2 regions of the Bacillus sp. Marseille-P3661 genome follow, and region 1 is predicted to be linked to the other one. Evidence: riboswitches for the same ligand, from Rfam matches in the RefSeq annotation. Region 1 holds a riboswitch; the other holds the start of a gene.
The links. Region 1 has a riboswitch for cobalamin ahead of C1724_RS14970 (DUF4430 domain-containing protein). Riboswitches for the same ligand answer to the same signal wherever they lie in the genome.
Positions count from the first base shown of each region.

Region 2: linked by a shared signal. The riboswitch ahead of C1724_RS21025 (ribonucleoside-diphosphate reductase subunit alpha) and the one ahead of C1724_RS14970 (DUF4430 domain-containing protein) in region 1 are both predicted to bind cobalamin.

Region 1 is NZ_LT965954.1:786,410-789,839, forward strand. Features, by position in the region: gene C1724_RS14970 (DUF4430 domain-containing protein) at 1-1,732, opposite strand, end outside; cobalamin riboswitch at 1,898-2,074, opposite strand; gene C1724_RS25675 (hypothetical protein) at 2,255-2,416, shown strand; gene C1724_RS14975 (SpoVR family protein) at 2,565-3,430, opposite strand, start outside.
Region 2 is NZ_LT965956.1:431,109-434,538, reverse strand. Features, by position in the region: gene C1724_RS21035 (L-aspartate oxidase) at 1-425, shown strand, start outside; gene C1724_RS21030 (2Fe-2S iron-sulfur cluster-binding protein) at 412-717, shown strand; cobalamin riboswitch at 854-1,048, shown strand; gene C1724_RS21025 (ribonucleoside-diphosphate reductase subunit alpha) at 1,212-3,430, shown strand, end outside.

The DNA.
Region 1 (3,430 bases):
GTTCAATTAAATCACGTTCTACATCTACAGGATTAGTAGGTTCAGTAATATCACTATCTTGGTCCCAAGATATATATCTAAATTCCAACTTCTTTCCTGGAGTAACTCCATAACTACCTGCTCCTACTTGAGCTGGTTCTCCATCTACTTCAAACGACCAAAAGTATGTGGTTCCCTCTGTTCCAATTCCATGTATGGAAGTAATCATCCCGGATGAGGAAACTTCAATGTTTGCTTCTCCTACTACTCTCGTTAATACATCTGTAGCCGTTTCCCCTGTTGTTATGTCTACTAATTCATTTGTAATTACATTACCATCTTTATCTACTACTTTGACTGTAGCTGTCGACCAATTAGTATACTTGAATGCTATGGTTTCTCCTGGAGAAACTTCATAACTTCCTGCTCCTACTTGTGCCGATTCTCCATCTATTTCAAACGACCAAAAGTATGTGGTTCCCTCTGTTCCTATTCCGTGTATGGAAGTAATCATCCCTGATGAGGAAACTTCAATGTTTGCTTCTCCTACTACTCTCGTTAATACATCTGTAGCAGTTTCCCCTGTTGTTATGTCTACTAATTCATTTGTAATTACTTTTCCTTCTTTATCTACTACCTTGACTGTAGCTGTCGACCAATTAGTATACTTGAATGCTATGGTTTCTCCTGGAGAAACTTCATAACTTCCTGCTCCTACTTGAGCTGGTTCTCCATCTACTTCAAACGACCAAAAGTATGTGGTTCCCTCTGTTCCTATTCCATGTATGGAAGTAATCATCCCGGATGAGGAAACTTCAATGTTTGCTTCTCCTACTACTCTCGTTAATACATCTGTAGCCGTTTCCCCTGTTGTTATGTCTACTAATTCATTTGTAATTACTTTTCCTTCTTTATCTACTACCTTGACTGTAGCTGTCGACCAATTAGTATACTTGAATGCTATGGTTTCTCCTGGAGAAACTTCATAACTTCCTGCTCCTACTTGAGCTGGTTCTCCATCTACTTCAAACGACCAAAAGTATGTGGTTCCCTCTGTTCCTATTCCATGTATGGAAGTAATCATCCCGGATGAGGAAACTTCAATGTTTGCTTCTCCTACTACTCTCGTTAATACATCTGTAGCCGTTTCCCCTGTTGTTATGTCTACTAATTCATTTGTAATTACTTTTCCTTCTTTATCTACTACCTTGACTGTAGCTGTCGACCAATTAGTATACTTGAATGCTATGGTTTCTCCTGGAGAAACTTCATAACTTCCTGCTCCTACTTGAGCTGGTTCTCCATCTACCTCAAACGACCAAAAGTATGTGGTTCCCTCTGTTCCTATTCCGTGTATGGAAGTAATCATCCCAGATGAGGAAACTTCAATGTTTGCTTCTCCTACTACTTTCGTTAATACATCTGTAGCCGTTTCCCCTGTTGTTATGTCTACTAATTCATCTGTTATAAGATTTTCTTCCTTATCAACTACCTTTATTGTAATTGTTGAATCTGTTGTTGTATTTTTTTCTTCTGAAATATTCTGACTATAGGCAAGACGGGTATGGGGGGATTCCGAATCTTTTATTATTGAGTAAGGATTTTCTTGCTCATTTTTTGTATCAACATCGGATCCTTGTTGGAACAAACTCATTTCATTATTTGTGTTTGCCAATACCCCAACATTAACCCCCGTTAACAACTGGGCAAGCACAAGTATAGTTAAAACTGTTAACCTAACAAACTTTTTCATTTTTCTCCTCCTATCTTTATGTACAAAGACTGTCTTAGAGCATTCACTCTGTAAAAAAATAAAAAACCACCTCACTAGTTAGGAAAGGTGGTTATTAGCAAAAAAATGACATAACAAAACAGCAGTCATTCGTTCAATTGCACCTCCCTATTCCTCGTAGGGTTTTGGGTGTTCACTGACTAGGCAGGTCTCCTGACTTATGCTTCATTGAATCTTACGCCTTCCCATTCTTCAATAGTGGCTTTTTATAAGACTCTTCACATATACAGTGGCGGGACCGTGTCGGATTTACACCGACTTCCCTATTAAGCAATTGCTTGCACCTAATCAAAAAATATTAATTTAATAGAATTAGGATACACCTTTCGTCAATAAATGTCTATCTTATATATACTAAAATTGGATTCAAAAAAAGAAAAAAGGCCAAACAATCCTGATTTGGCCTATTAACATGAGGAGCTCGTTTTTATTCAGTCCTCCCCTGACACAACCTTTAATATCAAGCTTGATGTTCTAGAGTTAATGGGTGCTGAAACAATCTTATACACTACAATGAATAATCAAAATCTAACAGCTCGATTTGATTCTAGAACTGATGTTAAAGGTGGACATTCAATTGATTTAGCATTTAATATGAATAAAACTCATTTCTTTGATAATGAGACAGAGGAACGAATTCGATAGTTCGAAAAACGGAAAAGCCTTAGTTGACCACAGGGGTTGGAGTTTAAACTGGATTACTCTAGCTTTCTAAGGTTATCAAAAATATCTGTATTTTTTATAATTCCCTTTAGACTAGTAAAAGCTGCTGAGCATCTCAGCAGCTTTTTTCTTATAAATATTTACGATGCATGGCTTTACCGTCATAGGAAAATAGAACTCCTTTGCTTTCAACCATTGTTTCCATATGAACAGGGCGCCCCCATAATTGATAAACGTATGGAAGTACTTTTTCTAAATATTTTATATCTAACTCAATTCCTTCATACCAATGCTTTAAGTAAAGTTCACCGTTCTTTAAGTAATCGCCATCATTAACGGTTATATATGGGAATCCTCCATTTACTCTCATGTTTACTAATTGATCTCGAACTTGTTGCCATTCTTTATTGATAATTTTATAATCTTTACCTTGTTTCTGGAATAAATACATATCTTCACGTAATACAAGATCTTTGGTTAAATAATTTCGGATAAAAGAAATATCAGATTCAACTTCCCGTACTTCAAACATTTTTTCACGACCCGAGCCTGGTACTACCCCGCGTTTTTTCATTTCTTCGGTAGGATTGTTATAGCGCTCTTCAATATCCTCGAAAATTTTAAGTCCAAGATAATAAGGATTAATGGATGTTCTTGAAGGTTGCACGACACCAGCGTTTAATTTTGCAAATTCGATGGCTTCATCAGAGGTCAACTCCATCTCCCTGATTATTCGTGCATGCCAATAAGATGCCCAGCCTTCATTCATAATCTTCGTTTCCAACTGTGGCCAAAAATAAAGCATTTCTTCTCGCATCATTGTTAAAATATCTCGTTGCCACTCTTCTAACTCTCGGCTATATTCTTCGATAAACAATAGAATATCTTTTTCTGGTTGTGGAGGTAGTTTCTTTTTCTTGTTCCTTTTGATTTCTTTTTTATTTTGAGTATCCAATTTCCATAGATCGTCATATGGTGAAGCAGCTGGTTGTTCCT
Region 2 (3,430 bases), on a different contig from region 1:
AAAGCTATAAAGCTAACTTCCCATTTAATGAAAAGGGGATATATCGACCTTTTCAGATCAAGGAGCGGATTCGATCTATTATGGGTCAATATGTAGGAGTTCGCCGTGATGAATTAGGATTATTAAAGGCCCAAGAAGAATTAGATCATGTACAACAAATGTTGGTCGAAATAAAAGTGGTTGGTGGGGACCAACCATTATCTCGCGATGTTTTAGATTATTTTGAAGTATCCCATATGATTGAAACTGCAAAAGCCATCATTGGATCTGCATTATTACGACAGGAGTCAAGAGGTGCACAATATCGCTTAGATTATCCAAAAGTTGCTGAAAATATTCAACATACAACAGTAACAAATGTTGGAGGGAGACTTCAATTTATGAATTTACAGCATTATGGGGGACTTAAAAATGTTAAAGGTTAAAATTTCCCTCCCTAATGAAGAGGGACAACAAATAGAGAAAAACTTTGAAGTAGATTTGAAAACCGGGGCTACAGCCTTACAAGTACTTGAAACTATTTTTAAAAATGAAGATCCAACACTAGTATTTAGATATTCGTGTAGAATAGGTTTGTGTGGAACTTGCTCAGTAAAAGTGAACGGAAAAGCTGGTTTAAGCTGTATGCAACAAGCGGTACCAGCTGAGGACGGGATAATGAAAATCGAGCCTATGTCTCGCGGAAAAACGGTTATTGGGCTAGTTAAAGAGATTTAAAGTTATTAAGTATACTTGAATTGAGAATAGTATCCCTTTGAGGGAAAATTTGTCTTGCTTTAATCTATCTAGTAGGTTAATATTGAACGTAAGCAATAGATATAGTATTTGATTTATAAAACAAAACTACATATTGTATTACACCTTGAGTTAAGATGCCGTTTGGCTTAAAAGGGAATCTGGTTAAATTCCAGAACTGCCCCCGCAACTGTAAATGCTGACGAAATGAATAATCCACTGTATAAGCTGCTTTTAGTAGGTACTTATATGGGAAGGGTTCAAAGTAGAATGATGCATGAGTCAGGAGACCTGTCTTTTCTTAAGATGTTTCTTTTTCTTCGGGGATTGAGAAAATGAAACGGTGGCAACAGGAGATCTTTTAAGTGTATCTTTGACTCTTGAAGTTATCGTTTCATCCGCTCAATTAATTGGGCGGATTTTTTATTTTTAGTAAAAATCTTTAATCTATCAAAATACTAGGAGGATAACTAACGATGACATTAAACGTACAACATGATACTAATACAGTTTTTACTACATTACATATGGCCACAGAAAAATATCAATTAAATACATCCGAAATTAAAAACAAATTAGAAACAATGAATTTTTCACAAACTGAAGCCAATCGACAAGCGTTGGCTTACGCCTTGGATAAAATTGCAATTGATCAACCAAATTGGACGTTTTTGGCTTCACATCTTTATTTAAACGAACTTTATGAACAAGCTGCCAAGAATCGTGGTTACAAAGTTACATTAAAGTATGGTGATTTTTATAAGTTAATCAAAGTACTAGTTGACAAAGGGATTTATACAGATGATCTACTAAGCTGTTATACAAAGGATGAAATTGAAGGTTTAGAGAAAGAAATTGAACCAGAACGAGATTTATTGTTTACGTATATTGGTTTATTTTTACTTTCTGATCGTTATCTTGCTAGAGATCATGATCGAAACGTTTTTGAATTGCCACAAGAGCGTTTTATGATCATCGCCATGACGCTTATGAAAAATGAGGACAAATCAAAAAGAATAGATTTGGTTAAGGAGGCGTATTGGGCTCTAAGTCATTTATATATGACGGTTGCTACTCCAACACTCGCTAATGCAGGTAAACGTTTTGGACAGCTATCATCGTGTTTCATTGATACAGTAGATGATTCTTTAGACGGAATCTACTTAAATAATTGGGATATTGCTAGATTGTCTAAAGACGGCGGGGGGATTGGAATTTATTATGGGAAAGTCCGAGCACTTGGATCTGACATCAAGAAATTTAAAGGGAATTCTTCTGGAGTAGTTCCTTGGATTCGCTTAATTAATAGTACGGCTGTTAGCGTGGATCAACTTGGTCAACGTCAGGGTGCGATCGCTGTATACTTGGATATTTTTCACAAAGATATAATGAATGGCTTTTTAGATTTAAAAACAAATAATGGCGATGAACGTCGGAAAGCCCATGACATTTTTACCGGATTAGCGATTCCAGATCTTTTTATGAAAAAGCTTGAAGAGAAAGATGAAGACGGTAGAAGCATTGGGGTATGGCATACTTTTTGCCCACACGAAGTCAAACAAATCATGGGTTGGAAGGATGAAAATGGGATTTCTCTAGGACTAGAAGATTTCTATGACGAATCTGATCAAAAATACTTTACGGAGAAATATGAAGAGGCCATCCGCCATCCGTTACTTCCAAGAAAAACATATCGTGCAATGGACATTATGGCAAGAATAATGGTAGCTCAACTAGAAACAGGGACCCCTTATATGTTTTACAGGGATGAAGTAAATCGTCAAAATCCGAATAAGCATCTACTTGGTGCGGGGAGAACTTCAATCTATTGTAGTAATTTATGTACAGAGATCGCTCAAAACATGTCAGCTACAACAATAGTGAATGAGTTTCAAGATGTGGATGGAAATATTGTAATTGTCCGGAAACCGGGTGACTTTGTCGTCTGCAATCTGTCCTCTATTAATCTTCCAAGAGCAGTTACAGATCATGTATTAGAACGTCTTATTCGTATACAAGTAAGAATGCTAGACAATGTTGTCGATATAAATACCATTTCCGTTGGACAAGCAAACCTCACCAATAAAAAGTATAGAGCGGTAGGTCTTGGAACTTTTGGTTGGCACCATCTCCTTGCTGTTAAAGGGATTTATTGGGAATCTGAGGATGCGGTTTGTTATGCGGACAAGCTATATGAGGATATAGCTTACTTCACTATACGTACTTCAATGGAATTAGCTAGAGAAAAACAGCCTTACAGTCAATTTAATGGCTCTGAATGGCACTCAGGCCAATATTTTGATCGTCGAAATTATTATGATACTCGTTGGGTTGAATTAAGAGATCAAGTGTCGAAGTATGGAATTCGCAATGCTTGGTTAATGGCGGTTGCACCTAATTCTTCAACAGCTAAAATTGGTGGTTCAACAGATGGAATTGATCCACTATATGCAGTTGAATATGCAGAAGAAAAGAAAAACTTTAAGTTTAAGGTTACAGCTCCGGATATAAATCATTTGACTTATCCTTTTTATAAACGTGTACGACATGAATTGAACCAAGTATGGAGTATAAGGCAAAATGCTGCCCGTCAACGTCATATTGATCAAGGTATAAGTTTTAATCTATATGTTCGCCATGATATTAAAGCTAAAGAACTATTGAATTTACATTTAGAAGCTTGGAAGTTAGGTTT